Regions from separate parts of the Amycolatopsis panacis genome, predicted to be linked through region 2. Evidence: riboswitches for the same ligand, from Rfam matches in the RefSeq annotation. Region 2 holds a riboswitch; each other region holds the start of a gene.
The links. Region 2 has a riboswitch for cobalamin ahead of D5S19_RS05330 (CoA-acylating methylmalonate-semialdehyde dehydrogenase). Riboswitches for the same ligand answer to the same signal wherever they lie in the genome.
Positions count from the first base shown of each region.

Region 1: another riboswitch for cobalamin. It lies ahead of metE (5-methyltetrahydropteroyltriglutamate--homocysteine S-methyltransferase); the one in region 2 lies ahead of D5S19_RS05330 (CoA-acylating methylmalonate-semialdehyde dehydrogenase).
Region 3: another riboswitch for cobalamin. It lies ahead of D5S19_RS29145 (hypothetical protein); the one in region 2 lies ahead of D5S19_RS05330 (CoA-acylating methylmalonate-semialdehyde dehydrogenase).

Region 1 covers NZ_QZFV01000109.1:155,314-166,721, reverse strand. Annotated here, with positions in the region: gene D5S19_RS23915 (acyclic terpene utilization AtuA family protein) at 1-148, opposite strand, end outside; gene D5S19_RS23910 (TIGR03084 family metal-binding protein) at 145-936, opposite strand; gene D5S19_RS23905 (acetoacetate decarboxylase family protein) at 1,758-2,564, shown strand; gene D5S19_RS23900 (ribonucleoside-diphosphate reductase subunit alpha) at 2,785-5,826, shown strand; gene D5S19_RS23895 (ribonucleotide-diphosphate reductase subunit beta) at 5,860-6,933, shown strand; cobalamin riboswitch at 7,027-7,210, shown strand; gene metE (5-methyltetrahydropteroyltriglutamate--homocysteine S-methyltransferase) at 7,345-9,609, shown strand; gene D5S19_RS23885 (cytochrome P450) at 9,813-11,267, shown strand.
Region 2 covers NZ_QZFV01000061.1:66,419-74,538, reverse strand. Annotated here, with positions in the region: gene D5S19_RS05350 (enoyl-CoA hydratase) at 1-482, opposite strand, end outside; gene mmsB (3-hydroxyisobutyrate dehydrogenase) at 479-1,357, opposite strand; gene D5S19_RS05340 (enoyl-CoA hydratase/isomerase family protein) at 1,354-2,391, opposite strand; gene D5S19_RS05335 (acyl-CoA dehydrogenase family protein) at 2,388-3,527, opposite strand; gene D5S19_RS05330 (CoA-acylating methylmalonate-semialdehyde dehydrogenase) at 3,536-5,035, opposite strand; cobalamin riboswitch at 5,339-5,522, opposite strand; partial or broken gene D5S19_RS32885 (ImmA/IrrE family metallo-endopeptidase) at 5,523-5,807, opposite strand; partial or broken gene D5S19_RS32880 (hypothetical protein) at 6,236-6,286, opposite strand; gene D5S19_RS05320 ((2Fe-2S)-binding protein) at 6,363-7,055, opposite strand; gene D5S19_RS05315 (CbtA family protein) at 7,052-7,897, opposite strand; gene D5S19_RS05310 (CbtB domain-containing protein) at 7,905-8,114, opposite strand.
Region 3 covers NZ_QZFV01000140.1:2,309-13,716, forward strand. Annotated here, with positions in the region: gene D5S19_RS29125 (3-hydroxybutyryl-CoA dehydrogenase) at 1-142, shown strand, start outside; gene D5S19_RS29130 (ECF transporter S component) at 294-1,082, opposite strand; gene D5S19_RS29135 (ABC transporter ATP-binding protein) at 1,079-2,677, opposite strand; gene D5S19_RS29140 (CbiQ family ECF transporter T component) at 2,674-3,753, opposite strand; gene D5S19_RS29145 (hypothetical protein) at 3,740-4,396, opposite strand; cobalamin riboswitch at 4,414-4,555, opposite strand; gene D5S19_RS29150 (Gfo/Idh/MocA family protein) at 4,589-5,485, shown strand; gene D5S19_RS29155 (VanZ family protein) at 5,680-6,333, shown strand; gene D5S19_RS29160 (GNAT family N-acetyltransferase) at 6,523-7,260, shown strand; gene D5S19_RS29165 (cytochrome P450) at 7,628-9,001, shown strand; gene D5S19_RS29170 (terpene synthase family protein) at 8,998-10,050, shown strand; gene car (carboxylic acid reductase) at 10,037-11,408, shown strand, end outside.

The sequences.
Region 1 (11,408 bases), on a different contig from region 2:
CACGGCCGAGGATCAGCATGGTCAGCTCGGCGAGGTAGTCGCCGGTCAGCACGTCCAGCGGCCCGCCGGTGAGCATTTCGCGCACCGCGGAGAACCGGTCGCCGTAGAAGCCGGAAGCATTGCCGATCCGCAACACCGGGGCGTTCACACGAACTGCCCCGGTGCTCGCCCGGCCCCGGGCGGCCCGGCGAACGCCTGCGCGATGCCGAGCCACTCCCGCACTTCCCCGCCGGTGGCTACGAGGCCGGTGTCGTCGGGATGCCGCCGTTGTGTGACCACCAGGCAGAAGTCGAGGGCGCTGCCGGTCAGCCGTCCTTCGGCGTCCTCCGGGCCGAACGCCCAGGTGGCGCCGTCCGGCGCGGCCAGCTCCACGCGGAACTGCCCGGGCGGCGGCGCGAGCGAGTGCAGCTTGTAGGCGAAATCGCGGGTGCGGGTGCCGAACCGGGCGATGTGCCACAGCCGCCCGCTGGGCTCGCGGACGACCCCGAGCGCGTCGGCGAGATCCTGCCCGTGCGCCCAGGTCTCCATCATCCGCGCGGTGGCCATCGAAGCCGCGCTCATCGGCGGCCCGTACCAGGGCAGTTTCGCCCCCTCCGGGACCGCGGCGAGCGCCTCCGCAAGCTCGGCCCGGCCGGCCCGCCACCGTGCGAGCAGTTGCTCCGGCGGCTCCGCCGCACCCTCGGCCGCCCCTCGATCCATATACGCCTCACCGATTCTGAGCAGGTTCTCCACCTCGGCCCGCCACCGCCGCGGCCGGCGCGCCGCGATCAGCGCCTTCCTGTCGGTCCAGGCCAGATGCGCGATCTGATGCGCCACGGTCCACCCCGGCGCCGGGGTCGGCCGGGCCCATCCCGCCTCGTCCAGCCCCGCCACGAGCGCGTCCGCCACCTGCGATTCGGCCGCCAGATCCCCGAGGATCACGGCGAGATCAGCCATCCCTGCGCCTCCCTGCGTCCACGGATGCTCCACCCGCCGACCAGCGTGGACCCCGGTGCCGAAAAAATCAAGCTCGCGTGATTGTTTCTCGTTCGGACGGCCCGTACGGCGGCGACAAGGGACGGCGCCCGCCCCGCCGACAGCGAAGTCGCCTCCGCCGAGTGTGAGTACGTTCTTGGCGGAGAATCCGCGTACATGTACGGCAAAAACGCCAACACAGACACGAGCAAACACACTCACCCCACCGAGTGACACGTTGCCGGCGATCCGGCCAGGACCTACCGTCGGCACATGGGTTCGCGCGCGAAGGTCGGGCACCAGGTCACCGCCACGCTCGCCCGAAACACCGGTGGCCAAGGGGCCGCTGGCGCTCTTTCCGGCGATTACCTTGTCGCCGCGACGAATTCCCCCACGATCCGCCCCGTCCAGCAAGTGTCACACCGGATCCCCACCACGGGGGAATCGATGATCGCGACGATGCGCGTGGCATCGGCAGCGCCCGGAGCCGCCGTCCCACTCCCCGACGAATGTCCTTGCGCCACAACGGATTTCTGTCCGGATCCTCTCGTCACTCGTCGCGACCTCGGACTCGAAGACCGGCCCCTGCCAAGGCTCGTCGGTCCAGGCGCCGCGCGCAACGGGATGCGCGGCGACCGGATCTTCAGCTCGGGCGGAGCCCTCCGCGCCAGGTTCGCGCATCACCTCCTCCCTCGCGGCGAAGTACTCCGGCCCAGAGAAGTGTTCCCGCGAACCAGCGAAACAGCCCTTGTCACCGCCCGGACCGCGATGATCCGGCAACCGCCCCACCCGAGGTGAGCAGCGTGAGCGACTACCCACCGGAGCCGTGGCGACTCGCCGGTGAAGCCTGTTTGTCGATGTGGCGACTGCCCGTCGACGAGGTGGCCGGCCTGCCCGCGGGCGCGGAACCGATCCTCATCGCCGGGCGTGCGTCCGTGTTCACCGCCTGGATCGACTACCGGCCGCCGGGGCAGCTGAGTTACCGCGAGCTGCTCTGCGCAGTCGCGGTACACGGTCGCGGACTCGCCGCGTCGATCACCCAGATCTGGGTCGACAGCGAGATATCGCGGGACGGCGGGCGCGAACTCTGGGGCATCCCGAAAGAACTCGCCTCCTTCGGTTTCACCGGCGGGCGAACCTTCACTGCCACCACGGGGATCACGGCCTCCACCGACACCGCGACCACAGGTACCGCGGCAGCCGAGGGGACGACCGCCGACACCACGGCCACCACGATCAGCGACACCACAGCCGCAACCGACACAGCCACAACCGACACCACAGCCGCCGAGACCGCAGCCGTCCACACTGCGACGACCCACGCCGAGCCGACCGGCGTCTGGATCGCCACCGCCGCGTTCACCCCCCGAGCCGGGCTGCCCTTCCCCCTACCCGCCCGATTCGAGATCGCCCAGACCCTCGCCGGCCGCCTCACCCGTACGCCGGTGCGATGGCGAGCCCGGCCGTCACTCGCCGCGGCGGACTGGGCGGTCAACCCCGCCGGGCCGCTCGGTCAGCTTGCCGGGAAGCGGCCTGTGGGCAGTGCCGTGCTGCGGGGATTCACCCTCGAATTCGGTCCGCGCGGGGCCTCGACCAGCCGCTCTGAGTGACGACCTAACCCGCGAGGGTGAAGCCTCGACACGCCACCCCTTGGGGCACGTGCAGGCCCCAACCCCTACATGTAGTCTCTGAACACCGGCAGCCCCCAGCGACGGGGAGACCGCTTCGGGAGGGTCGCCGGGCAGATCTACGTAACCGCAGCGCACAGCCCCGCCGGGTGGTGCGCCGCTCGAACACGCCCTTTTCGGGTCGACTCTGTGGGAGACGCGCATGTCAGTGGAAACCGGTACGCGGCCGCCGGCGACGGCAGACCAGGCCCCGAACACCGTCCACGTGATCCGGCGGGACGGCAGCGTCTCACCCTTCGACGCGGGCAAGATCTCGGTGGCGCTGACCAAGGCCTTCCTCGCGGTCGAGGGGGGCGACGCCGCGGCGTCCTCGCGCGTGCACCACGTGGTCGCCGAGCTGACCGGGCAGGTGGAGGCAGCGCTGCTGCGGCACGCCGGGCCGGAGACCGCGCTGCACATCGAGCAGATCCAGGACCAGGTCGAACTCGCGCTGATGCGCGGGGAGCACCACAAGGTCGCCCGCGCGTACGTGCTCTACCGCGAGGAGCGCACGAAGGCCCGCGAGGCCGCCGCGCCCGCCCCGGCCGAGGCCGCGATCACCGTGAAGGGCGCCGACGGCACGGTCCGCCCGCTCGACTGGGCCCGCGTGGCGCATGTGGTCGGCGAGGCGGTGGCCGGGCTCGAAGACGTGTCCGCCGAGCCGGTGCTCGCCGAGGCCAAGCGCAACCTCTACGACGGCATCAGCACCGACGAGCTGGCGCTGGCGCAGATCATGGCCGCCCGGGTGCTCGTCGAGCAGGAGCCGAACTACTCCTACGTCAGCGCCCGGCTGCTGCTGGACAAGCTGCGCGGCGAGGCACTCAGCCACCTGGCCGGCACCCCTCGCCTGGCCAGCCAGGACGAGATGGCCCGCGAGTACCCCGCGTACTTCCGCGCCTACCTGCGCCGCGCGGTCGAGCTGGAGCTGGTCGACGGCGAGCTGCTCGGCTTCGACCTGGACCGGATCACCGCCGCCCTGCACCCCGAGCGGGACCTGGACTTCGGCTTCCTCGGCCTACAGACGCTCTACGACCGGTACTTCCAGCACCACAACGGCGTCCGTTTCGAGCTGCCGCAGGCGTTCTTCATGCGCGTCGCGATGGGCCTGGCGATCCGCGAGGATGACCGGGAATCTCGTGCGATAGAATTCTATGAACTGCTCTCCACGTTCCACTTCATGGCCTCGACGCCGACGCTGTTCAACTCGGGCACCACCCGTGCCCAGCTCTCGTCCTGCTTCCTGACCACAGTGGACGACGACCTGGACTCGATCTTCCAGGCGTACAAGAACAACGCTCTGCTGGCCAAATACTCCGGCGGGCTCGGCAACGACTGGACCCCGGTCCGCGGTCTCGGCGCGCACATCAAGGGCACCAACGGCCAGTCCCAGGGCGTGGTGCCGTTCCTGAAGATCGCCAACGACACCGCGGTCGCGGTGAACCAGGGCGGCAAGCGCAAGGGCGCGGCCTGCGCCTACCTGGAGACCTGGCACGTCGACATCGAGGAATTCCTCGACCTGCGCAAGAACACCGGCGACGACCGCCGCCGCACGCACGACATGAACACCGCCAACTGGGTGCCCGACGAGTTCCTGCGCCGGGTCGAGGCGGACGCGCAGTGGACGCTGTTCTCCCCGAACGAGACCCCGGACCTGCACGACCTGTTCGGCACCGCGTTCGCCGAGCGCTACCGCGAGTACGAGGCCGCCGCCGAACGCGGGGAGATCAAGGTGTTCCGGCGCGTGCGCGCGGTGGAACTGTGGCGGCGCATGCTGACCATGCTGTTCGAGACCGGGCACCCGTGGATCACCTTCAAGGACCCGTGCAACCTGCGCTCGCCGCAGCAGCACATCGGCGTGGTGCACTCGTCCAACCTGTGCACCGAGATCACGCTGAACACCAACAGTGAAGAGGTCGCGGTCTGCAACCTCGGCTCGGTCAACCTGCTCAAGCACGTCACCCCGTCCGGTTTGGACACCGCCCGGCTGGAGCAGACCGTGCGCACCGCGGTCCGCATGCTGGACAACGTGATCGACATCAACTTCTACACGATCCCGGAGGCGCGCCGGTCCAACCTGCGCCATCGGCCGATCGGGCTGGGACTGATGGGCTTCCAGGACGCGCTGTTCGAGATCGGCGTGCCGCTGTCCTCGGACGCCGCGGTGCGGTTCGCCGACGAAAGCATGGAGCACATCTCCTACTACGCGATCTCGGCCTCCACCGACCTCGCCCAGGAACGCGGCCGCTACCAGTCGTTCGAGGGTTCGCTGTGGAGCCGCGGCATCCTCCCGATCGACTCGATGCAGCTGCTGATCGACGCCCGACAGGGCGACGCGCTCGACGTGGACACCTCGTCCACTTTGGACTGGGCGCCGCTGCGCGAGCGGGTGAGGACGGTCGGCATGCGCAACTCCAACGTGATGGCGATCGCGCCGACCGCGACGATCTCCAACATCTGCGGGGTGGGCCAGTCGATCGAGCCGCTGTTCCAGAACCTGTACGTGAAGTCGAACATGTCCGGGGACTTCACCGTGGTGAACCCGCACCTGGTGCGCTCGCTCAAGGCGCGCGGGCTGTGGGACGAGGTCATGGTCAGCGACCTCAAGTACTTCGACGGCAGCCTCGGCCAGATCGACCGCGTGCCGGACGATCTCAAGGCGCTGTACGCGACCGCGTTCGAGATCGAGTCGAAGTGGCTGGTGGACGCGGGTTCGCGGCGCCAGAAGTGGATCGACCAGGCGCAGTCGCTGAACCTCTACATCGACGCGCCGAGCGGCCGCAAGCTCGACGAGCTGTACCGCTATGCCTGGCACAAGGGGCTCAAGACCACGTACTACCTGCGGGCCCGCTCGGCCACGCACGTGGAGAAGAGCACCCTGCGCGGCACCGACGGCAAGCTGAACGCGGTCTCGGCCACCCCCGCCGCCACCGCCCCCGCGGCGAGCCCGGCAGCGGCCCGGCCGGCTGGTCCCGTCCCGTCGCCGAGCCCGGCCCCTTCGCCGTCGGCCGGCCCGGTCTCGGCAGCGTCTCCTTCGCCGTCGGCCGGCCTGGCTCCGTCGCCCGGCCCCGCAGCCGCGGTCCCGGCCACCCCGCCCGCCGCGCAGCCGGAATCGAAGGAGCTGCCGAAGGTGGACGACGTGGACTTCGTCGCCACCGAAGGCGCCGCCTGCCGCATCGACGACCCCGACTGCGAAGCCTGCCAGTAACGCCCGACCACGAAGCTTGAGGTGAGTGGATACATGACCAACGTGGAGAGCACGGACGCGACCGGGCTGGGCCGGATCGAGGTCGGCGCGGGCCGGATCGACGTCGACGACAAGCGGATGATCAACGCCCGCGCCGACGTGAACCAGCTGCTGCCGATGAAGTACCGCTGGGCCTGGGACAAATACCTGGCCGGCTGCAACAACCACTGGATGCCGACCGAGGTCGCGATGCAGGCCGACATCGCGCTGTGGAAGTCCGCCGACGGCCTGACCGACGACGAGCGTCAGATGCTCAAGCGCAACCTCGGCTTCTTCGCCACCGCGGAGTCCTTGGTGGCCAACAACATCGTGCTCGCGGTGTACCGGCAGATCACCAACCCGGAGTGCCGCCAGTACCTGCTGCGCCAGGCGTTCGAGGAGGCCGTGCACACGCACACCTTCCAGTACATCTGCGAGAGCCTCGGCCTGGTCGAGGGCGAGCTGTTCAACATGTACCGCGAGGTACCGTCCATTTCGGACAAGGACGCCTGGGCGCTGAAGTACACCCAGCACCTGGAGGACCCGGACTTCGAGACCGGCACGCCGGAGGCGGACACCGCGTTTCTGCGCGATCTGGTGGCGTTCTACGTGATCTTCGAGGGCATGTGGTTCTACACCGGTTTCGCGCAGATCCTGTCGCTGGGCCGGCGGAACAAGATGGTCGGCATCGCCGAGCAGTACCAGTACATCCTGCGGGACGAGTCGATCCACCTGAACTTCGGTATCGACTGCATCAACCAGATCAAGATCGAGAATCCGCACCTGTGGACCGAGCAGTTCCAGGCCGAGGTCCGGCAGATGCTGACCGACGCCTGCGAGCTGGAGGTCGCCTACGCCCGCGACACCATGCCGCGGGGCATGCTGGGCCTCTCGGCGCAGCTGTGCGAGCAGTACATGCACTTCATCACCGACCGGCGCGCGCAGCAGATCGGGCTGGCGCCGATCTTCGGGGAGACGGAAAACCCGTTCCCCTGGATGTCGGAGGCGATGGACCTGAAGAAGGAGAAGAACTTCTTCGAGACCCGGGTCATCGAGTACCAGTCGGGCGGCGCGCTGGACTGGGACTGATCCCGCACTCCGGGAATCGAGTACGACTTGTGCCGTCTCCGGCCACGACCCGCTAGGCTCGGCCACGCCACTGGTTCGCCAGGACGTGGCCGAGCCTCTTTGCGGCGCGGCCGCGCACTGGGGAGGCAACAGGGAACCCGGTGTGAATCCGGGACTGCCCCGCAGCGGTATGTGGGAACGGAAGCCGTCACCGCGAGAGCGGTACAGCACTGGGCGCGAGCCCGGGAAGCGACGGCCGGTAGGCACGAGCGGTACGCCCACGAGTCCGAAGACCTGCCCGTGGTACGCGCGCCGAAGGCGTGCGTGAGTCCGGGCCTCGTGGGACAAGGCGCGACCGAAGCACGGCTCCCGCGTGCCCGGGCTCATCCGGCGAGCACGTGAGGATGCACAGCTGTGAACACCCTGAACACCCTGAACACCCTGGGCACCACTGTCCTCGGTCATCCGAGGATCGGGCCGGACCGGGAGCTCAAACGAGCACTGGAGGCCTACTGGGCGGGCAAGGCCACCGAGGCCGGCCTGCTGGAGACCGGGCGGAGGCTGCGCGAGCGGACCTGGACCGCTCTGCGCGACGCCGGTCTCGGCTCGATCCCGTCGAGCACGTTCTCCCACTACGATCAGGTGCTCGACATCGCCGCGCTGTTCGGCGCGCTGCCCGGGCGTTTCACCCGGCTGGGCCTTTCCCCGCTGGACACCTACTTCGCCGCCGCCCGCGGGGTGCCGGACGCGCCCGCGCTGGAGATGACGAAGTGGTTCGACACGAACTACCACTACCTCGTCCCGGAGCTGGGCCCGGACAGCCGGTTCACGCTGACCGGCACCGCCCCGCTCGACGAGGTCCGCGAAGCGAAGGCGCTGGGTGTCACCCCGCGGCCGGTGCTGGTCGGACCGGTCACTTTCCTGGTGCTGGCCAAGGCGGACACCCCCGGGTTCGAGCCGATCGAACTGCTCGACGAGCTGCTGCCCGCCTACGTCGAGCTGCTGCGCCGCCTGCGGACCGAAGGCGTGGAGTGGGTGCAGCTGGACGAACCGGCGTTCGCCGCCGACCGGAGCACCGCCGAGCTGAACGCGCTCACCCGCGCCTACCACGTGCTGGCGAAGGAGACCGACCGGCCGAAGCTGCTGGTCGCCGGGTACTTCGGCAAACTGGGCCGGGCGCTGGGCGTGCTCGCCCGCTCCCCGATCGAGGCGCTGGCCGTCGACCTGGTCACCGATGAGTCCTTTGTGGACGATGTGGTGGCGGAAGGCGCGCTGCGCGACAAGGAGATCCTCGCCGGGGTCGTGGACGGGCGCAACGTGTGGCGCACCGATCCGGACCGCGCGCTCGCGTGCGCGCGTCGGCTGGCCGGCACCGCCGCCCGGGTCAGCGTGAGCACGTCGTGTTCGCTGCTGCACGTGCCCTACGACGTGACCGCGGAGACTCGGCTCGAACCGCGGCTGCAGAGCTGGCTCGCGTTCGCCCGGCAGAAGGTCGACGAGGTGGTGCTGCTCGGCCGCGCGCTCGACGGCGAGGACGTGGACCTGGCCCCGGCGCGCGCCGCGGTGGCCGATCGCGCCGGCGCCACCGAGCTGACCGACCCGGCGGTCCGCAGCAGGCTCGCCGGGCTGACCGAGGCAGACGCCGTCCGCCCGCCGTACGCGCAGCGTGCCGCCGCCCAGTCGGCCGCGCTGAACCTGCCGGATCTGCCGACCACGACCATCGGATCCTTCCCGCAGACCGGCGACGTGCGCCGCGCCCGTGCCGCGCACCGGGCGGGCAAGCTCGGCGCCGAGCAGTACCGAGGCGCCATGCGCGCCGAGATCGAGCGCGTGGTGCGGCTGCAAGAAGACCTCGGCCTGGACGTGCTGGTGCACGGCGAGCCGGAGCGCAACGACATGGTGCAGTACTTCGCCGAGCAACTGGCCGGGTTCGCGGCCACCGAGCACGGCTGGGTGCAGTCCTACGGTTCGCGCTGTGTGCGCCCGCCGATCCTGTTCGGCGACGTCTCGCGGCCGGAGCCGATGACCGTGGAGTGGGCGCGCTATGCCCAAGACCTCACCAGCCGCCCGGTGAAGGGCATGCTGACCGGTCCGGTGACCATCCTGGCCTGGTCGTTCGTCCGCGACGACCAGCCGCTCGGCGACACCGCGCGGCAGGTCGCCCTGGCCATCCGCGACGAGGTGGCCGATCTGGAGGCGGCCGGCATCCGCGTCATCCAGGTCGACGAACCGGCGCTGCGGGAGCTGCTGCCCCTGCGAACGGCCGCGCACGACGCGTACCTCGCCTGGGCGGTGCACGCGTTCCGGCTGTCCACCTCCGGCGTCGAGGACCGCACGCAGATCCACACGCACATGTGCTATTCCGAATTCGGCGAGGTGCTGCCCGCGATCGACGCGCTTGAAGCCGACGTGACCAGCATCGAGGCCGCCCGGTCGAAAATGGCGGTGCTGGCCGACCTGACCTCCGCGGGGTTCGCCCGAGGCGTCGGCCCGGGCGTCTACGACATCCACTCTCCACGGGTGCCCGGCTCCGGCGAGGTGACCGGCCTGGTCCGCACCGCGCTGGCCGCCGTGCCCGCCGATCGCCTGTGGGTCAACCCGGACTGCGGACTGAAGACCCGTGGTTACGCCGAGGTGGAACCCGCACTGCGCCACCTGGTCGGCGCGGCCCGTCAGCTCCGCGGCGAACCCCGCTGAGCCCCGGCCGCTGACAAGTAAGGCTGTGAAGGGTCCCTTCACGGACTCTGCGTCCGTGAAGGGACCCTTCACAGCCCTTCAGCCAACCCGGCGCCGGCTGGGGCGGTCTCACCCGGACGGGGCTTGGGGCAAACGTTGTCACGGGGTCAACAGCAGCGCACCCTGGAACTGTCCAAGATCGACGAGCCCGGAGGTGGTCGGCGATGGCCGGTACGGCAGCCCGGATCGCGGCGTTGCGGGAGCGGATGCCGCCGTTGACCGCGGTTCCGTTGCCGCGGGCCGTGGACGAGCGGTGGCTCGGGGCGCGGTTTCCGGTGCGGGCGCTGGCCGAGCCACCGTCCGGGAGCGGGCTGGCGCCGGTGCTCGGCGACGACGGGCCGCCGGTGGTCGGGCACGCGCCGGACATGATGCGGTTCGGGCTCGAGTTCACCATGCGCCGGTTCGCGCAGTACGGGCCGGTGTATTGGACCGGCGCGTTCGGCCGCCGGATCGTGTCGCTGTCCGGGCCGGAGGCCACCCGGATCGCGCTGGTGAACAAGGACAAGGCGTTCTCACAGGAGGGCTGGAAGTTCTTCATCGAGCGCTTCTTCGACCGTGGGCTGATGCTGCTCGACTTCGGCGAGCACCGCCTGCACCGCGGGATCATGCAGCAGGCCTTCACCCGCGAACGGCTGGCCGGCTACGTCACGCAGATGGGCCCGCCGCTGCGCGAGGGCGTCCGTGCCTGGGGCGCCGGCGGGCCGCGGCTGTACTGGGCGCTCAAACAACTCACCCTCGACGTGGCGACCAGGGTGTTCATGGCGTTGCCGGCCGAAAGCGACGAATTCGGCACGGCGCGGATCAACCGCGCGTTCGTGAGCGCGGTGCGAGCGGGGACGGCGATCGTGCGTTATCCGGTGCCGGGTGGCCGCTGGGCGGCGGGCCTGCGCGGGCGGCGTCTGCTGGAGAACTACTTCGGCGCGAGCCTGCCCGCGAAACGCGCGGCGGACGGCGACGACCTGTTCTCCGCGCTCTGTCAGGCCACCACCGAGGACGGCGACCGGTTCGGCGACGCGGACATCGTCAACCACATGATCTTCCTGATGATGGCCGCCCACGACACCACCACCATCACCAGCAGCGCGATGGCCTACTACCTGGCGAAGCACCCGGAGTGGCAGGAGCGCGCCCGCGCGGAATCACTGCGTCTGGGCGACGACCTGCCGGACATCGAAGCGTTGGAAAGCCTGGAAACGCTGGATCTGGTAATGAAGGAGGCGCTGCGGCTGCGCGCGCCCGTGCCCTCGCTGGCCCGGATGACCACCAAGGACACCGAGGTGCTCGGCCACTACCTGCCCGCGGGCGCGCTGGTCGCCGTTTCCCCGACGGTCAACCACTTCTCCCCCGAGTGCTGGACCGACCCGATGCGGTTCGACCCGCCGCGGTTCGGCCCGGACCGCCGGGAGGACAAGACGCACCGCTTCGCCTGGATGCCGTTCGGCGGCGGGGCGCACAAGTGCATCGGGCTGCGGTTCGGCGGCCTGGAAGTGAAGGCGCTGCTGCACGAGATGCTGCGCACCTACCGCTGGTCCGTACCCGCGGATTACACGCCGAAATGGGACTACGTCTCACTTCCGGTGCCCACCGACGGGCTCCCGGTGCAGCTCACCTACCGGTGACCACCGCCACGGACGGCGAGTACCAGCGCGAGGGAAATGGCCGGAACCAGCCCCACCATCGAGCACTCTTGGTAACGACCCGTCACCAATTGTACGGATCGCTTCACTCGTTCAGCCGGTAGACAGTACGTTCCACCCGTG
Region 2 (8,120 bases):
CGGCCGGTGAGGATCAGGTCCATCGCCTTCGCCTTGCCGATCGCGCGGGTCAGGCGTTGCGAGCCGCCCATGCCGGGGATGACGCCGAGGGTGATCTCGGGCTGGCCGAAGCGGGCGGACTCGGCGGCGATCAGCAGATCGCACATCATCGCCAGTTCGCAGCCGCCGCCGAGGGCGTGGCCGGCGACGGCGGCGATCAGCGGAGTGCGGACGCGGGTCAGCGCGTCCCAGCCGGCGAACCAGTCCTCGGCGTGCATCTCGCTGAACGTGCGCGAGGCCATTTCCTTGATGTCGGCACCGGCCGCGAACGCCCGGTCCGAGCCGGTGAGCACGATCGCGCCGACCTCGGCGGAGCGGTCCAGCTCGGCGGCCGCGGTGGTCAGTTCGCGCATGGTCTCCAGGTTCAGCGCGTTGAGCGCCTGCGGCCGGTTCAGCGTGATCAGCGCGACCCGCGGCGCGGGGTGTTCGACGGTAATGGTCATCCATGCTCCCGGAGTGTGGTGACGATGGCGGAGAAGTCCCGGGCCGGGCCGTCCTCGGCGACGAACCCGGCGTACAGCTCGGTGGCGTGCCGGGCCAGTGCGGTGTCCGCGCCGGTGGCCTCCGCGGCGGCCTGCGCCAGGCGCAGGTCCTTGAGCATCAGGCCGCTGGCGAACCCGCCCTGATAGTCCCGGTTCGCGGGGCTGCCAGGCACCGGGCCGGGTACCGGACAGTTGGTGGTCAGCGCCCAGCACTGGCCGGACGCGGTGGAGGCGACGTCGAACAACGCCTGGTCGGTCAGCCCGAGCCGCTGCCCCAGCGCGAACGCCTCGCTGACCGCGACCATCGAGACGCCGAGGATCAGGTTGTTGCAGATCTTCGCCGCCTGCCCGGCCCCGGACTCTCCACAGTGGACGAACCGGGAGCCGAGGTGGCGCAGATAGGGCTCGGCCGCGCCATATGCGGCGGGCCGGCCGCCGATCATGAACGTGAGCGTGCCCGCCTGGGCTCCCACCACGCCACCGGAGACCGGGGCGTCGACGGCCAGGTGCCCTGCCTGTTCAGCCAGCTCGGCGGCCGCTCGCGCGTCGGCGACCTCGATCGTCGAGCAGTCCAGGAACAGGGTGCCCGGCGCGGCGGCGGGCACGATCTCGCGGTACAGGTCGAGGACGTGCTTCCCGCTGGGCAGCATGGTGATCACCACCGACGCTCCGGCGGCCGCGGCCGCCGGAGAGGAGACCACCGTGACGCCGCGTTCGCCCGCCGTGGCGGCGGCCTCGGCCACCGGGTCGTAGCCGGTCACCTGTTCCCCGGCGGCCACCAGGTTCGCGGCCATCGGGCCGCCCATGTTGCCCAGCCCCAGAAACGCGACGGTCATCGCGGCATCACCGCGGTCAGTTCGTCGTTGCCCAGGTCTTCGAAGTACGCGGCGACGAGGTCGTCGCCCACCTCCGCGAGAGTGGCCGGGGACCAGCGCGGCGAACGGTCCTTGTCGATGATCTGCGCCCGCACCCCCTCGGCGAAATCGGCAGAACGGAATGCGCGGTGCGCGATCCGGTACTCCTGCTTCAGCACACTCGGCAGGTCCGGCAGCCGCGCGGCCTCGCGCAACGCCCGCAGCGTCACCTTCAGCGAGGTCGGCGACTTGCCTTCGATCTCCTTGGCCGCGGCCACCGCGGACTCCCCGCTGTCCCGCAACCGGACGAGGATCTCCTCCACGGTCCCGGCCGCGTAGCAGTGGTCGATCCACTCCCGCGCCCCGGCAAGCGCGCTCGGCGGCGGTGGTTCCGCAACGAGTTCGAGCGCCCTGTCCGGGGTCCGGGTGGCCAGTGCGTCGAACAGGTCCGGGAGGCGGGCCGCCGGGACGTAGTGGTCGGCGAGTCCACAGTGGATCGCGTCCGCCCCGCTGACGCTGCCTGCGGTCAGCGCCACGTGCGTGCCCAGCTCGCCGGGTGCGCGCGAGAGCAGATAGGTGCCGCCGACGTCGGGCACGAAACCGATCCCGGCCTCCGGCATGGCCAGCCGGGTCCGGTCGGTGACCACCCGGTGGCTGCCGTGCGCGGAGACGCCGACCCCGCCGCCCATCACGATCCCGTCCATGATCGCCAGGTACGGCTTCGGGTACCGGCCGATCAGCGCGTTCATCCGGTACTCGTCGGCCCAGAACTCCAGCGAGTCCGTGCCGCCGGCCTTGGCGTCCTCGTAAATCGACCGGATGTCCCCGCCCGCGCACAGGCCGCGCTCGCCGGCGCCCTCGACCAGCACCGCGCGGACACCGGCGTCGTCCTGCCAGGACTGCAACTGCGCGGTGATGGCGCGGACCATCTCGTGGTTCAGCGCGTTGAGCGCGCGCGGACGGTTCAGCGTGATCCGGCCGAGTCCGCTGTGGACGATGAACCCGACTTCACTCACGAGGCCTCCTGCAGCATCCGGCGGGAAATGATGACCCGCATGATTTCGTTGGTCCCTTCCAGGATCTGGTGCACGCGCAGATCGCGCACGATCTTCTCCACGCCGTATTCGGTGAGGTAGCCGTAGCCCCCGTGCAGCTGGAGCGCCTCGTTCGCGACGGCGAACCCGGTGTCGGTACAGAACCGCTTCGCCATCGCGGACAACGGGGTCGCCTCCGGATCGCCGTGGTCATAGGCGTCGGCCGCGCGCCACAAAAGCGTCCGCGCCGCTTCCAGCTCGGTACGCATGTCGGCGAGCCGGAACTGCAGCGCCTGGGCCTCGGAAAGCGGGCTGCCGAAGGCTTTGCGTTCGGTGAGGTGCCGAACCGCCTTGTCCAGCGCGGTCTTCGCCCCGCCGAGCGAGCACGCGGCGATGTTCAGCCGCCCGCCGTCCAGCGCCGCCATCGCGACCCGGAACCCGCCCCCGGCTTCGCCGAGCAACGCGCCCTCCGGGACCCGTACCCCCTCCAGGATCACCTGCCGAGTTGGCTGCGCGTGCCAGCCCATCTTGCTTTCGTTGGGGCCGAAGGAAAGCCCGGGGGTGTCCCGCTCCACGATGAACGCGGAGATGCCGCGCGCACCCGAGCCGCCGGTACGCGCCAGCACCACGTACACCTCGGCCGTTCCCGCGCCGGAGATGAACTGCTTGACCCCGTCCAGCACGTACTCGCTGCCGTCGCGGCGGGCCTTCGTGGTGAGCGCGGCCGCGTCCGAACCCGCGCCCGGCTCGGTCAGGCAGTAGCTGCCCAGAGCCTCCATTGTGGACATCCGGGGCAGGTACCGATGCCGTTGCGCGGTATCACCGAAGCGGTCGATCATCGCGGTGACCATGTTGTGGATCGAGATGTAGGCGGCGATCGACGGGCAGCCGGTCGCCAGCGCCTCGAAGGCGAGCACGCCGTCGAACCGGCCCAGCTCGGAGCCGCCGACGTCCTCGGGCAGGTACAGGCCGCCGAATCCGAGCTGTGCCGCCTTGCGCAGCACGTCGACCGGGAAATGCCGGTTCCGGTCCCAGTCCACCGCGTGCGGGGCCAGGTGCTCGGCGGCGAACTCCGCCGCCGTCCGGCGTACCGCGCGCTGTTCGTCGGTGAGATGCATGGCGGGCCTCAGTCCAGCGTCGGGATGACGAAGGAGGCGTCTTCCTTGATGCCGGACGGCCAGCGCGAGGTGACCGTCTTCGTCTTGGTGTAGAAGCGGATCGAGTCCGGTCCGTGCTGGTTCAGGTCGCCGAAGCCGGACCGCTTCCAGCCGCCGAAGGTATGGTAGGCGATCGGCACCGGAATGGGCACGTTCACCCCGACCATGCCGGTGTCGACGCGCGAGGTGAAGTCCCGCGCGGTGTCGCCGTCGCGGGTGAAGATCGCGACGCCGTTGCCGTACTCGTGCTCGCTCGGCAGCCGCAGGGCCTCCTCGTAGTTCTCCGCCCGCACGATCGAAAGGACCGGGCCGAAGATCTCTTCCCGGTAGATCCGCATGTCCGGGGTGACCCGGTCGAACAGGCAGCCGCCCAGGAAGAAGCCGTTCTCGTGACCGGGCACGGTCAGGTCGCGGCCGTCCACCACCAGCTCGGCGCCCTCCGCCACGCCGATGCGGACATAGTCCCGGGCACGCTGCGCGGCCGCGGCGGTGACCAGCGGCCCGAAGTCGGACGTCTCGTCCAGCGCCGGGCCGACCTTCAGGTCCCGCACCCGTTCGGCGAGCCGCTCGACGAGTGCGTCCGCAGTGGCCTCGCCGACCGGGACGGCGACCGAGATCGCCATGCACCGCTCCCCCGCGGACCCGTAACCTGCCCCGACCAACGCGTCCACGACCTGGTCGAGATCGGCATCGGGCATCACGATCATGTGGTTCTTCGCGCCGCCGAAGCACTGCGCCCGCTTGCCGTGCGCGGCCGCGGTGGAGTACACGTACTGCGCGATGTCGGACGAGCCGACGAAGCCGACCGCCTGCACCCGGGGCTCGGTCAGGAGCGCGTCGACCGCCTCCTTGTCGCCGTTGACCACCGAGAACACGCCCGGCGGCAGACCGGCCTTGAGGAACAGCTCAGCCAGCCGCAGCGGCACGGACGGGTCCCGCTCGGAGGGCTTGAGCACGAACGCGTTGCCGCAGGCTATCGCCGGCGCGGCCTTCCACAGCGGGATCATCGCCGGGAAGTTGAACGGAGTGATCCCGGCGACGACGCCGAGCGGCTGCCGCATCGAGTAGACGTCGATACCGGTGCCCGCGCTGTCGCTGTATTCGCCCTTGAGCAGGTGCGGGATACCGAGGGCGAACTCGACCACGTCGAGCCCGCGCTGGATGTCGCCGTGCGCGTCGGCGACGGTCTTGCCGTGCTCGGAGGAGAGCAGCCGCGCGAGGCTGTCCTGGCCGTGGCGCACCAGGTCGAGGAAGCGCATCAGCACCCGGGCGCGGCGCTGCGGGTTCCACCGCGCCCATTCCCGCTGCCCTTCGACGGCGATGTCCACCGCGGCGGTGACCTCGTCGACGGAGGCCAGCGGGACCCGTGCCTGCACCGCGCCGGTGCTGGGGTCGAAGACGTCGGAGAACCGCCCGGAGGTGCCGGGGATCGGCTTGCCGCCGATGAAGTGGGTGAGTTCGGGGATCATGGTCAGCCTTTCGGAAAGCACGCAGGAGGAGGCCGGGGCGCACGGCAGCGAGCCGCGACGACCGGCAGGGCGCAGGCACCGGATGACGAGCGCGGTCACCCCGCATCGGGGACCGCACACCACTGCCCCGGCGCCGATCGGCCCCGGTCACAGCGCACGGCCCCGGCACGCCAGGCACCGGGCACGCCACCGCTACCGCGCCTGCCGGACGGGCGCGGCGGGGCTACCGGGGCACCTGGGGTGGACCGGCGGCTTTCGCGCAGGCAGGAAGAATCCGCATGCGTTCTGCTCCATCCTCGTGGACGAACACGGACGTCCACGGCCGGTATCCTGGCTCCCGGATCTGCGGCGCCCCGGCCTTCCCGGCTCGCGCCAGTGGCCTTGCTTCGGGGACCGCTCCCCGGTCACAGTGGCGGGACCGCGCCGGATTCGCACCGGACTTCCCTGCACCGTGGACCTTGGTCACACCCTAAAGTAGGAAGTCCTACTATGTCGAGAGTGGCGCAGCCCTCATCGCGCGGTCACCGGACAGCAGGGTGACGTCGTAACGCAGCCGTTCGGCCGCGCCGAGGAAAACCCTATACGGCAACACCAGCGCGCCCGCGTAGTAGTTCGCCAGCCCGATGCGCAGCAGCCGCCGGGCGGTCTCGTCGCCGAACCCGGCCCGCTCGGCCAGCCGCGCGATCTCGTCTCCTGATTCCAGCATCGCCAGCTCGGAGGCGAGCCGGAACGCGGCCTGCCCCGGCCGCAGCGCGGGCGCGAGCCGCAATACCTTGCGGCGGCCGTCGAATTCGTGCCGCCCGGTGCCTCTCCGGGACGCAGCCGCAGATGCGCGGACAGCTCCTCGGCACTGCGGTCGAGTACCGCGACGTGGTTGTTACGGGTGTAAAACCAATCGCGCACCTGTTCGTGCGGCTGCTGCGCGGAAGTCTGGTCCATGCCCTGCTCCGCGGTGAGCGCGGCGATGTTCTCCACCGATTCCCGGTAACGCCGGCGCAGCGCGACCATCACCCGTGCGACGTCGGGCAGTTTCGTGGTCAGCTCATCGACCGCGCCGGGCGAGACCGCTCCGTCCAGAGTGTCGTCCGCGAAGACTTCCCGCACGTCGGCGACGAGACGGGCGGTGTCCTGCGCGGCGAAGAACTCCGCGTCCACCCCGAACCGCTCGGTCAGCTTCAGCAGCACGGCGAGGGTGAGCGGGCGGCCATTGTGCTCCAGCTGGTTGACGTAACCGGGCGAGATGCCGAGCACCCTGGCCAAACGGGCTTGAAGGCTGTGAAGGGTCCCTTCACGGACTCTGAGGCTGTGAAGGGACCCTTCACAGCCTTCAAGCCGGACGGCCGGTGAGGACGCAGTCGCCGCATTTCGGGCCGGCGCGGCCCGGTGCGGCGCGGTAGATCAGGCAGCAGCTGGTGCGGCGGAAGCGGCCGCCGGTCCGGGTGGCCGCACCGGCCAGCGGCGGGGATTGCTCCAGCGTGGCCAGCAGCACCGAGACTGCGTCCGTCCACTCCGGACGCTCGCCGCGGAGCACGACGGCCGCGCCGTTCAACGCCGACGCGAGGTTGCCCTGCCGTACCTTGGCGGCCAGCGAGAACGCCCCCACAGCCCGGTCCAGCCGGGCCATGGGTCCATTGAGGACTCGCTCGGCGAACGCACCGGCCACTTCGGACGGTGCGACCGGCGTGAGGTCGGCGCGCAGCGACAATGGCATCGCCCCGCCGGTCACCGGCTGCCACCACGCGTCCGCGAAATCCGGGACGAGGTGATGCCCGGCCGCGAGCGCCAGCGCGGGCGAACACAGCCGGGCGGCCATCCCGAGGTGCGCCACCGAGGCGGCGACCCGCAGCTCCACGTCACCGCCCCCGGCCGCGAGCGCCGCATGGACCTGCCCGACCCGGTGCCGCAGCGCCGGACCGTCGTCGAGGACCTCGGCCAGCGGCCGCCACAGCCTTGGCGGAGCGGCACCCGGCGGATGCGTTTCCACGGCGAAGAACGGGCCGAGCCCGGCAAGCTGGTTCACGCCCCGGCGACGGCTTCCACCGGACGGCCGCCGTGCAGCACCCGCTCGGCGAGCGGGCCGAACACGAGTGCGATCGTGCCCCAGAGGACCACCTGGGACAGCACCGAGTAGAGCCGGAAGTCGAAGAGCGTGTCCGCCGGGAAGCCCGGGTAGACGATCTGACCCGCCGCGTCCTTGAGCGGCAGGGGCGTCTCGGTGCCGTGCGCGCCGTGCTCCGCGACGTTGCCGGCCAGGTCCCCCAGCGAGGGCAGCAGGGCCATCAGGATCCCGGTCAGCACCACGAATGCGGCACCGGCGGCCAGCGCCGCGTTCCAGGTGCCGAGCTTCGGTGCGAGGCGCTTGCCCACCAGCAGTGCGGCCACCAGGAACAACACCCCCGCGGCCACCATCACCAGGTACAGCCCGGTGCGGGCGCCGATCGTGGCGTGGTTGCCGACCGCGGGCGGGTTCGCCGGGTACTTCAGGAACGGCACCAGGTACAGGCTGACGAACCCGGCCCCGGAGACCAGCAGGGCGAGCACCCGGGCACGGACCCGGCCTACCCGGCCAAGCAGCACCGTGTAGACCACCGCGAACAGGGCGCCCATCGCGACGCCGAACAGCACCATGCCCAGGCCGATGCCGAGGTTGCCCTGCACCGCCCGGCTGAACAGCTCCGGGCCCTCGGGATCCATCGGCATTCCGGCGGCCTTGTCCAAGGCCGACTGGACCTCGCTGCGACCGGCTTCGTAGTCGATGGCGGCCTGCATCGGCGGCTCGGCGAAGATGCGCGCGAAGACGAACGCGAGCAGCCCGCCGAGTGCGCCGGCCAGCAGGCCGCGCAGGATGAGTTTGCGCTCCATGTGCGTGTCAGTGGCAGGGGAAGCCGAGGAAGTGCCGCGCGTCGTGGACGAACTCGTGCACGTGCGTGTCACTGCCGAATACCGAGACCGCGCCCTGGTCGATCCCGATGAAGTAGTACAGCAGCAGGGCACCGAAGACGGTGAGCCCCAGCCACAGCGCGGCCTTCGAGACGGGCAGGACGACCGGAGTGGACCGATCGGCGGGAATACTGGTCATCGAGTT
Region 3 (11,408 bases), on a different contig from region 2:
GGACACCGTCAAGGCGATCGCGGACTCGATGTTCGCCGAGTTCAAGGAACCGCTGTACGCCCCGCCGCCGCTGCTGCTGCGCATGGTTGACGCGGGCCTGCTCGGCAAGAAGTCCGGCCGCGGCTTCTACTCCTACGGCTGAGCCGGCTCACCGGCCGACGGCAAGTCTGTGAAGGGACCCTTCACAGACTCAGAGTCCGTGAAGGGTCCCTTCACGGACCTCTACACCGACTTTGCCGGAACCCTGGCCCCAGAGGCTGTGAAGGTTCCCTTCACAGCCCCCTCCAGCAGGCTCACCGGCTGAAGGCGGCGCGACGGGACGCACGGCGCAGCACGGTCAGCACGGCCGGGCCGAGCAGCAGGATCGCGACCAGGTTGGTCAGCGCGCGTCCGGTGTCCCAGCCGAGGGTGGACGTGAGCACGGTGAACACCAGGAAGCGGTGCAGATTCTCGCCGAGCGGGGCGCCCGGGAGGAAGTCCAGCGCGGTCGAACCGGCGAGGAACGGCCAGGTGAACAGGCTCATCGCCAGCCCGTAGAAATAGGCGGCCAGCACGCCGTAGCCGGCCAGCAGGGCGACCTCCCACCGGCCGCGCACCCTGCCGGGCAGCAGCCCGGCGCCGAGCCCGACCAGCGACGAGGCCAGCATCTGGAACGGCAGCCACGGGCCGACGCCGCCGGTGAGCAGCGCCGAGGCGAACAGCGAGGTCGAGCCGAGCACGAAGCCGAAACCGGGGCCGAACACCCGGCCGGCCAGCACGAGCAGGAAGAACACCAGCTCGATCCCGCCGGTGCCCGCACCGAGCGGCCGAAGCGCGGCCTCGACAGCGGACAGCACGCCCAGCAGCGCGAGCGCCTTGGCGTCCAGCCCGCCGCTGGACAGCTCGGCGAGCACGATCAGGATCAGCACCGGCAGCGTGACCAGGAAGACGAACGGAGCGTCGGTGGTGTGCGCCGACGTCCCGACGCCGCCGTGGGAGAGCAGGGGCCAGCAGAACATCGCGAGCCCGGCGACGACCGCGACGGTCAGCACCAGCGCGCTGCGGTGGCGAAGGCGGACGGCCGGGCCGAGGAAGTCCGTCACGAGCGCGCCTTCGCAACCTCGTCGACGGTCAGCCATGGCTCCGGAGCAAGGATCTTCGCCACTTGCGGCGCGAACGCGGGTGAGGAGACCACGACGTCCGCAGTCGGCCCGTCGGCGACCACCTCGCCCTCGGCGAGTACGACGACCCGGTCCGCAGCTGCCGCGACGAACTCGACGTCGTGCGTCGCGAGCAGGACCGCGTGCCCCTCACCTGCCAGCGCAGCCAGCTCGGCGGCGAAGTGCCGCTTCGCCGGGTAGTCCAGACCGCGGGTTGGCTCGTCGAGCAGCATCACCGGTGGCGCGGCGGCGAGCTGCACGGCCAGGACCAGCGCGAGCCGTTGTCCTTCGGAGAGGTCACGAGGGTTCGCCGCGCCGTTGACGCCCGGCACGAGCCGGTCGAGCAGCTTCCGGGCGGTGCCCTCGGCGGCCACGGATTCGACGTCGGCCTGTCGGCATTCGGCGGCCACGGAATCGAGGTACAGCAGGTCCGCCGGGCTCTGCGGCACCAGCCCGACGCGCGCTCGGGCCGCCCGCGCGCGCAACGCCTTCGGGTCTGCGCCGAGCACCTCGACCGCGCCGTCCGAGCGTGGTCCGCTGCCCTGCAGCGCCCACAGCAGTGACGACTTACCCGAGCCGTTGCGGCCCATAAGCGCGACTACTTCGCCTCTCCGAAGCGTCAGATTGACACCACGTACGGCGTGTACGCCGCCGTAGCGGACCCGAACACCGCGCGCGGTGAGCACCGGCTCGCCGTCCTGCTGACGTACGCGCTCCGGCTGTCGCCCAGCCAGTTGTTCACGCAGTGGGCGCGCCTTCCGACGCGCGTCGCGCACGGACAGCGGCAGGGGTGACCAGCCCGCCAGCCGGCCAAGCTCCACGATGGGCGGCGCGACATCAGTGTGCGCGAACACTTCCGACGGCGGGCCGGACACGACCGTGCCGTCGCCGGGTAGGTACAGCAGCCTGTCGGCGTACTGGGCCACGCGTTCCATCCGGTGCTCTGCGACCACGACGGTGGTGCCGAGGTCATGTACGAGCCGCGTGATCGCGGCCAGCACCTCCTCGGCGGCGGTCGGGTCCAGCGCCGAGGTCGGCTCGTCGAGCACCAGTACCCCCGGGTGCGCGGTGAGCACCGAGCCGATCGCCACCCGCTGCTGCTGCCCGCCGGACAGTGTCCGAAGTGGACGATCACGCAGCTCCGCGATGCCGAGCAGATCCAGCGTCTCCTCCACCCGCTTGCGCATCACCTCGGGCGGCACGGCCAGCTGCTCCATGGCGTAGGCCAGCTCCTCCTCGACGGTGTCGGTGACGAACCCGGCCAGCGGGTCCTGTCCGACCACGCCGACCACCTCGGCCAGCTCCCGCGGCGGATGCTCGGCGGTGGACCGCCCGGCCACCCGCACGGCCCCGGTGAGCCGCCCGCCGGTGAAGTGCGGCACCAGCCCGTTCATCGCCCCGAGCAAAGTCGACTTACCGACACCGGTGCGGCCGGCCACCAGGCACAGCTCGCCCTCTTCGATCTCGAAGGTGAGATCGGTGAACACCGGCCGGGCGGCACCGTGGTAAGTGATCCCGACGCGCGAGAACTCGATCATCGGACCACCTCCGCGACGAGCGCCGGGCGCGGCGCGAGCCAAGCGGGAAGCACACAGATCAGCACCGCGAGCGCGGGCAGCAGGGGCAGCTCGGGCCACGTCGGCGGCGACGCCGGGGTGGCCAGCGAAACCGGATCGGCCACCAGCACGAGCACGCACCCGGCCACGCCGCACAGCGCGACCAGTGTTTCCGGCAGCCGCCACGGATCGGGCCGATAAGTCGTCCGCCGCAGCCGGCGTCCGCCGAGCACGAAGCCGGTGGCGGCCACGAGCAGGCCGGCGACGAGCATCGGCACGCCGAGCCAGGATGAGGAGCCGTCCAGCACGCCGTACACCCCGACGGCGACCCCGACCAGCCCGGCGAGCACACAGACCGCGATCAGCACGCGGACCTGCCGTCCGAGGTAGCCGCGACGGCCGTACCCCCGGGAATCCATGGCCGCCGCCAGCTGCAACGACCGGTCCATCGCATCGGCCAGCACCGGCACGAAAATCCCCTTCACGAAACGCAGGCCACGGGTCCGCCCGGCCCGCAGCCTTCGCGCACGGCGTACCCGGTGCACGCTTTCCACCAGCTGTGGCGCCACGGACAACGCGACGGTGACCGCCGTACCCACTTCGTACAACGCCGCCGGCACCGCTTTCAGCAGGCGCTTCGGGTTCGCCAGCGCGTTCGCGGCGCCGACGCAGAGCACGATCGTGGCCAGCCGCAGGCCGTCGTAGAAGCCACCGAGCAGCTCTTCCGCCGAGGTGGGGCCGAGCAGCTCGATCCCGGCAGCCGCGGCGGGCAGCGGAATCCGCGGCAGGGTGAACAGCACGTGCCCGCCGTCCTCGCCGCCGATCAGGATCCGGAACAGCACTCGCGAGATCAGGATGACCGCGGCGACCAGCGCGTACATCCGGAACGCCAGCGCCCACGGCGCGTCACCACGCCGGGCGACCACGACGAACCCGGCCACCGCGAGCACCAGCCCGAGCAGCAGCGGGTTCGTGGTCCGGCTCGCGATGACCGCGAGCGCGAGCGCCCACACCCACCACGCGCCGGGATGCAGCGCTCGCGGACTAGGCCGCGCCACGCCGGCGCCGGATCGCGGTGACCACCCCGGCCACCGCGATCAGTACGACGACCACGATGCCCACGACCAGCCCCCACGGGAAACCGCTGTCCGAAGTGGACGACTCGGCGGCGGCGGGCGCGGGATCGTTCGCCTTGCGCACCGGGGCGGTCCGCGGCGGCGGGTAGTCGGTGTAGGACTTGCCGATCGCGAAGGACCAGCCCTCGAAACTGCCCGCGGGCGGCTTCCAGCCCTGCACGCCGACCTGGCTCGACTCCCATTTGCCGCCGTTGGTGGCGGTCCAGAAGCTCCAGGTGGCGTTCTCCGGCGGCATCCCGGTGCAGGACTGGTCCGCGGGCTTGTTCTCGATCTTGCACAGCAGCGCCAGCCCGTACTTGCCCGAACCGGCCAGCTCCAGCCCGGCGTTCTGCAGTGCGGTGAGCCCGTTCTCCTGCGGCCCCGGGGCGCAGCGGATGAGCGGGTCCCCGCCGAGACCCTGGAAGTCGACGATCACGGTGACCCCGTTTTCGTCCGGGCAGTACCCGGCGGTGCCCTTGCCGGGCACGGTCGCCGAGGCGGGCGCGGCGCCGCTCAGCCCGGTACCGATCAGAAGTACGCACCCGGCGAGGACTCGCCCCCAGTGGCGCGCGTGTGTGAACCGCATGTCTGATGAACCTCGCATCGATCGGGCCACGGCGGGCGATCCGGCTCGCGGCCCCGAGAAGGGGCCGCTCACGGTTGCGGGCCAGCGCCGGAATCCCACCGGCTTCCCCCGTTCGTGGCGTAGAACTCGTCGACGTTAACCCACCTCAGGCGCTCTTCGGAAGCGACCGCGACCACACCTACACTTCCGGACGTGGAATTCGGACAGCTGCGCGTCGGCCTCGTCGGAACCGGACCGTGGGCGGCCAGGGTGCACGCACCCGGGCTGGCCGAGCATCCGGGCACCGTCCTCAGTGCAGTGTGGAGCCGCCGTCCCGACGCCGCGCAGTCGCTCGCGAAGACCTACGACGCCGTGGCCGCCGGCAGCATCGACGAGCTGTTCGACCAGGTCGACGCGATCGCTTTCGCCGTGCCGCCGGCGGTGCAGGCAGAGATCGCGCCGCGCGCCGCGGCGGCGGGCAAGCACCTGATCCTGGAGAAGCCGATCGCCGCCGACCTGCCTGGCGCGCAGCGTCTGGCCGACGCGGTCACCGAAGCCGGAGTCGCGTCGCTGGTGATGCTCACGCTGCGTTTCGCACCGGAGACCCGCGACTGGCTCGACGGAATCAATCAGGCAGGCGGCTGGCGAGGCGGCGGCGCGCGCTGGCTGTCCGGCGCGTTGCTCGGCGGTCAGTACGCCGGTTCGGCGTGGCGGCAAGACCCATCGGGCGGTGCACTCGCGGACATCGGACCGCACGCGTTCGATCTGCTCGACGCCGCGCTCGGCCGGATCACCGAGGTGCTCGCCGCGCACTGCGGCGCGGAAGATCTCTGGCATGTGTTGCTGGCCCACGAGAACGGGGCGACCAGCACCGCGACGCTCACCCTGCGGCTGCCGGTGCGACCGACCGTAGCGGAGGTCGCGGTGTACGGCGAGCACGGCTACCGCAGGTTTAGCCGGTCGGGTACTGCCGCCGAGTCGTATACCGCACTGCTGGATGATTTCGCGGCCATGGTTTCCAGCGGAATTTCCACGCACCCGTGTGATGTGCGCAGGGGTGTGCACCTGGCATGGATCGTCGACCAGGTACGGGCGCTGACCGGCCGATGACCTCGATCGTCCCTTGTGGAGCGTGACTCTTCCGCTCCACTATGGACACCCCATGCACGGGATCCCGTTTCCCGCCACCGAAGGATTCACCGAATAGGGCGGGTCACCCTGTGTGTCTGGCGGATCCCGCGTCGCGATGGTGACCTTGGAACAGGAAACAAGCGGTTCGCCGAGGGGTTCGAGAAGGGAAGCGCATGGGTGCCCTGCTGCGCGCTTTCTGGGGGATCATTCCGGCCACAGCCATCGCGCTGCCGTACGCGATGCTGTGCTGGCCGTTGCTCACCGTCCGCCGGCGGCGAAGAGCCGGTGTCAGCCTGGCCCGCGCCTCCGCGACCGCCGGGGCGGACGTGCTGATCGTGACGCTCGGCGCGCTGGTGCTGATCCTGGTCACGATGCCGGTCGGCGACAGCCACAGCAGCACGCTGGATCTGATGCCCGGCGCCGATCTCGCTGACGCGTACGCCGACGGAGGCTCGCTGTGGCAGGTGCTCGGCAACCTGTTCCTGCTGCTGCCGCTGGCCGCGCTGGTGCCATTGCGGGTGCCCCGGCTGCGCTCGGTCCGCCGGATCGCCCTTCTCGCGCTGGTCCTGTCGGTGCTGGTCGAGGCGACCCAGTTCGTGCTCCACAACGGCCGGGTCACCTCGACCGACGACGTGCTGCTGAACACGCTGGGCGCCGTACTCGGCGCGGCCGCGACCCGGCTCGTGTGGCGGCGGCGGGATCGGCCGGCACCGGCGATCCCGGAACAGGTGCGGCGGACCGCCTGCGTGGCCCCGATCCAGCTGCACAGCAGCCGTCCCGCGCCCAGTGCCCGGTACGCCGGGCTCAGCCACCCGGAACGGCGGTGAAAAACCGGTTGCGCCTACCGGCAGACTGAACGCAGTACCCCGTTTCGGACGAAGGAATGCCTATGTTCGCCGCCACGGCCCGCGTCGGCCGAGGTCCGGCCTGACGCGAATAAGCCAGCCGTTCGCGCACGCATCGTGCCCGAGCGCCGCCGCGTCCTGCATTCCTTCCTCCGAAAGGGTTTCTTCCGCATGTCTGCCATTCAGGCATATGTCCGCACGACCGCACCCCGCGGCCGGGACACCGAACGGATCGGACCGTTCCTCGCGACTTTTTCCCGCGAGAGCAGCAGTCCGATGCTCAACTACGCGATCCCGGACGACGGCGCCGAGCCGTCCGCGGCCGAGCTTGCCGCACTGGCCGCCGCGTATCGCGACCGGGAGCTCTTGCCGCGGCTGGAGTTCTTCATCGAGGCGGCACCTGCCCCGGAGGCGGCGCTGACCGCTGCCGGATACCTCCTGGAGCGCCGGATCCCCTTGATGACCTGCACTCCCGCCGGGTTCATCGACCGGCAGGCACCGCCCGGATTCCGGCTGCGGCAACCTGAATCGGACACCGACCGGCGTCGGCTGAGGTCGATGCAGAACATCGCTTACGGTGCGGGGCCGGAGGTTTCCGACGCCGAAGTGGCGGAGATGCGCGAAGACCTCCACATGCTCGCGCAGGACTGTGCAACCGGCGAGATCGTCGGTGGCGGGGTGGCGCTGGAGATCATTTGCGGCATCAGCGAAGTGGCCGGGATCGCGGTAGCCGGGCCGTTTCGCGGGCGCGGCCTCGCGGCGGCCGTCACCGCACAGCTCACCCGGAGCGTGCACGAGCGCGGCGCCGGGGTCGCGTTCCTCACTCCGGCGAACGAGGGCATCGGCACGATGTACCGCAAGGTCGGCTACCAGGACTGCGGTGAGTGCGCGCACATGTCCCTTGCCTAGTCCACTCCGGACACTCGACCGATCGCTCGCGCGAACTTATAACACAAGTAGAGCGACGTGTCCAAAAATACCGCACACAGCTGCCTGTTAATACTGATCATTTTGCCCTTAAGTTCACAGGTCCGCAGGGAAAGGTGAACTGCGCCACATGGACCACGGCGGTATCGGCCGATTGTTCTAGCGTGAGCCAACGTTCGGCGGACCCCCGGACGTCACTGGGACCCGATACACCCGGCCACCGCCGGACGCATCGGCATCCCCGGCGCCGCATCGACCCTCAGCCGCATCGACCTCATATGATCAGGCTCGTTCCCGCGCACAAAGACAGCAGCCGCCCGGCGATCAGCACAGGATTCGGAGTCCGGCCATGACCAGCACGGAGCAGAACACCCACTATCGGCTGGGCGACGCCCCTGGAAAGGTGCCCTTCCTCGGCAACGCCGTCCAGATCTTCCGGGACCCGCTGACCTACCTGCCGGACCTGCGCCGGCAAGGCGATCTGGTGCGGGTGCGGCTGGGCCGGAGCACCGCCTACCTGGCGGCGACCCACGACGTCGTCCAGGAAGTGCTGCACAAGCCCCGGGAATTCGACAAGGGCGGCGAGTTCATCGACAAGATGCGGGTGATCCTCGGCGACGGGGTCGGTACCTGCAGTGTCACGACCCACAAGCGGCAGCGCGGGTTCATTCAGCCGGCCTTCACCAAGGCCAAGATCTCCGGCTACACCGAGGTGATGTCCCGGCGGGTGGCCGAGCTGATCGATTCCTGGCACGACGGCAGGGAAATCGACCTGCCCGAGGAGATGAGCAGGCTCACCACCCGGGTGACCGCGCAGGCGATGTTCTCCCACGACCAGGTCAGCGCGGAGGCGATCGCCGAGATTCAGCGGTCGTTCCCGGTGGTGTGGAAGGGTGTCTACCGCCGGATGATCCTGCCGCTGCCGCTGGTGCACCAGGCCCCGACCAAGGCGAACCGGGACTATCGGCGTGCGCTGCAACGACTGGAGAACGTCATCTCCACCATGCGCGAGGCCTACCGGACGAATTCCGGGACACAGGACGACATCCTGTCCATTCTGCTCGCCGCCCGGGACGAGAACGGCGTCGGCATGACCGACGAGGAGATCCGCGACGAATTGATGACCGTGCTGGCCGCCGGTGTCGAAACTCCGGCCTCGGGACTCACCTGGGCGCTGTACTTGATCAGCCGGCACCCCGAGGTCGAGGCACGGCTGCACGAGGAGGTCGACGCGGTACTCGGCGGACGCACCGCCCTCGAAGCGGATTATCCGGCGCTGCCGTTCACGAATCGGGTCGTCAACGAGGCCCTGCGGATGTACCCACCGGTGTGGTTCATCACCCGCCGGACGGTCAGCGACACCAAGCTGGCCGGGCACGACATCCCTGCCGGAGCGAGCATCCTGTTCAGTCCGTACGCATTGCACCGGGACCCGGCGGTCTTCACCGATCCGGATTCGTTCGTACCCGACCGCTGGCTGCCGGAGAACCTGAAGAAGCTCCCGCGCAACGCCGTCATCTCCTTCAGCGGCGGTACCCGGAAATGTCTCGGGGACGTCCTGGCGAACCACGAGATGACCATCGCGCTCGCCTCCATCGCGGCGCGCTGGAAGATCTCGCACAAGCCGGGCCACACCCTCAAACCCGTGGCGAAGGCGGAACTGACCACCGGCGAGCTTCCGATGATCCTCACGGCCCGGGGGCCGTCCGGAGCCTCGGCATGACCGGGATTGCCTTGCGCCACGAGGAAAAACTGCAGCCGCCGCCCGGACACCCACTGCTCGGGTTCCGGTCGGCGATCTCCCCGCACGTGGCGGAGCTGGAGGGACACATCCTCGGCTGGGCGGAACGCTACGCGGTGCTCGACAACGCGCGGGCCCGGGACAAGCTCGCCCGCACCCGGCTCGGCGAACTCGTCGCACGGGCCTACCCCACCATCCTCCCGGCCCGGCTCGAAGCGGTCGCCGGATGGTTCACCTGGGCGTTCGTCATCGACGACTGCTACGAACACGATGCCGGGCACTACGACGAACCCGCGGCGCAGACCCTCCGAGTCCTGGTCCGGGATCTCAAGCCCGACGCCACGCACACGCGGCTGGACGCGCTGCTGGCCGATGTGTGGCATCGGCTGGCCGCCGGGATGAGCACTGCCTGGCGGCTGAGGTTCACCCAGCACATGGCACATTTCCTCGCCGCCTTCAAGTACGAGGCCTTCAACCGGCAGGTCCGGCACGTGCCGGACCTGCTCGGCTACCAGCAGCTTCGCCGGGCCTCCGGGGGCATCACCCCGTCGCTGGACCTGCTCGAAGTGGCCACCGAACAGGAAGTTCCGGGGCTGCTCCACGAGTTCGAGCAGGCCCGTGTCATGTTCAACCGGGCGTCCGACGTGGTGGTCTGGGTCAACGACATCGTCTCCCTGCGCAAGGAACTGGCCGCCGGGGAGACCACCAACGGCGTGCTCGTGCTCGCCGAGAAACACCACGTCGAGCTGCCGGAGGCCATCGACCTCGCCTACGCGCTGGTCACCCGGCAGATCGAGGAGTTCGAGCAGGCCACGAGCGAGCTGGAAACGCTGATGAGCCGCTGGCGCGGCCTGGAGCCCGAGAACGTCGACGCGGTGCGGACCTTCACCGATGGCCTGCGTTCGTGGATGCGCGGGAACCTCGACTGGTCCGGCAACAGCGACCGCTACCAGAACGCCGACGGAGTACTGCTGTCCACCGACTCTTCCCTGATTTCGCCCTCCACGCCAAGCCTCAGTGAACCGCACTGAGGCGGCCGACGTGCGCGATCGCTTCGACGACAGCGTAATCTCGGCCAGGCGCACAACCCTTCTGGCGCACGACCCGCAATTCTCCGCGGCTTGCCCGGACGACGCGATCACGACGGCCATCCGGCAGCCTTCGATGCCGTTGAAGGACATCCTCTCCACCATCATGGCGGGGTATGCCGACCGGCCCGCCATCGGCGAGCGAGCAACCGAATCGGTGCTCGACCCGGTCACCTGCCGCACCACCCGTCGGCTGCTGCCACGGTTCGACACGATCAGCTACGGCGAGCTGTGGCGACGGGCCACTGCGATTGCTGCGGCCTGGTACCACGACGAACTCGACCCGGTGCGGGCCGGTGACTTCGTCGCGATTCTCGGTTTCACCAGCGGCGACTACACCACGCTCGATCTGGCGTGTCTCCGGGCCGATGCGGTGACCGTGCCACTGCAGGCCGGTTCCGCGCCTGCGCAGCTGCTTCCCGTCGTCCACGAGACGCGCCCGCGCATTCTTGCCACGAGCGTGGAGCATCTGCTCACCGCGGCGGAGATCGCCGCATCCGCGCCGTCGGTGCGCCGCCTGGTGGTGTTCGATCATCATCCCGATGTGGACGGTGAGCGGGAGCGGATCGAAGAGGTCCGGCACCGCCTCGGCGAATCAGGTCACGACGTGGTCGTCGAGTCGCTGCCGGAGGTGCTCGATCGGGGTGCCGCACTGCCTTCCCTGCCGGACACCGATGCCGACGAGGAACGGCTGTCCCTGCTGATCTACACCTCCGGCACGACGGGCATGCCCAAGGGCGCGATGTACCCGGCCCGGCTGGTGGCCGAACTCTGGCGCGGATTCTTCCCCGAGCGCCCGGGACTTCCGCTGCTCGACGTCGCCTACCTGCCGATGAGCCACCTCGCCGGCCGCGCGGTGCTCTACAGCACCCTGGCCCGGGGCGGGACGTCGTTCTTCACCGCGCGCAGCGATCTTTCGGTGCTGTTCGAGGATTTCGCGCTCGTCCGGCCGACCGTGCTGATGCTCGTTCCTCGCCTCTGCGAGACGCTCTTTCAGCAATATCACCCGAATCCGGCAGCCGACGGCGTCGGCCGGGCAGTCAGCCGGCGCCTGGGCGAGCAGGTGTTCGGGGATCGATTCCTGTGGGCGGTCTGCGGTGCGGCGCCGTTGTCGGCGGAGCTGACAGAGTTCATGGAAACCATGCTCGGCATGCGGTTACCCGACGGGTACGCCTCCACCGAGGTGGGCGCAGCCCTGTTCGACGGCAGGGTGCTGCGCGAGCGAGTACTGGATCATCGGCTTGCGGACGTTCCGGAGCTGAATTACTTCACCACCGACTCGCCTTACCCACGCGGAGAAC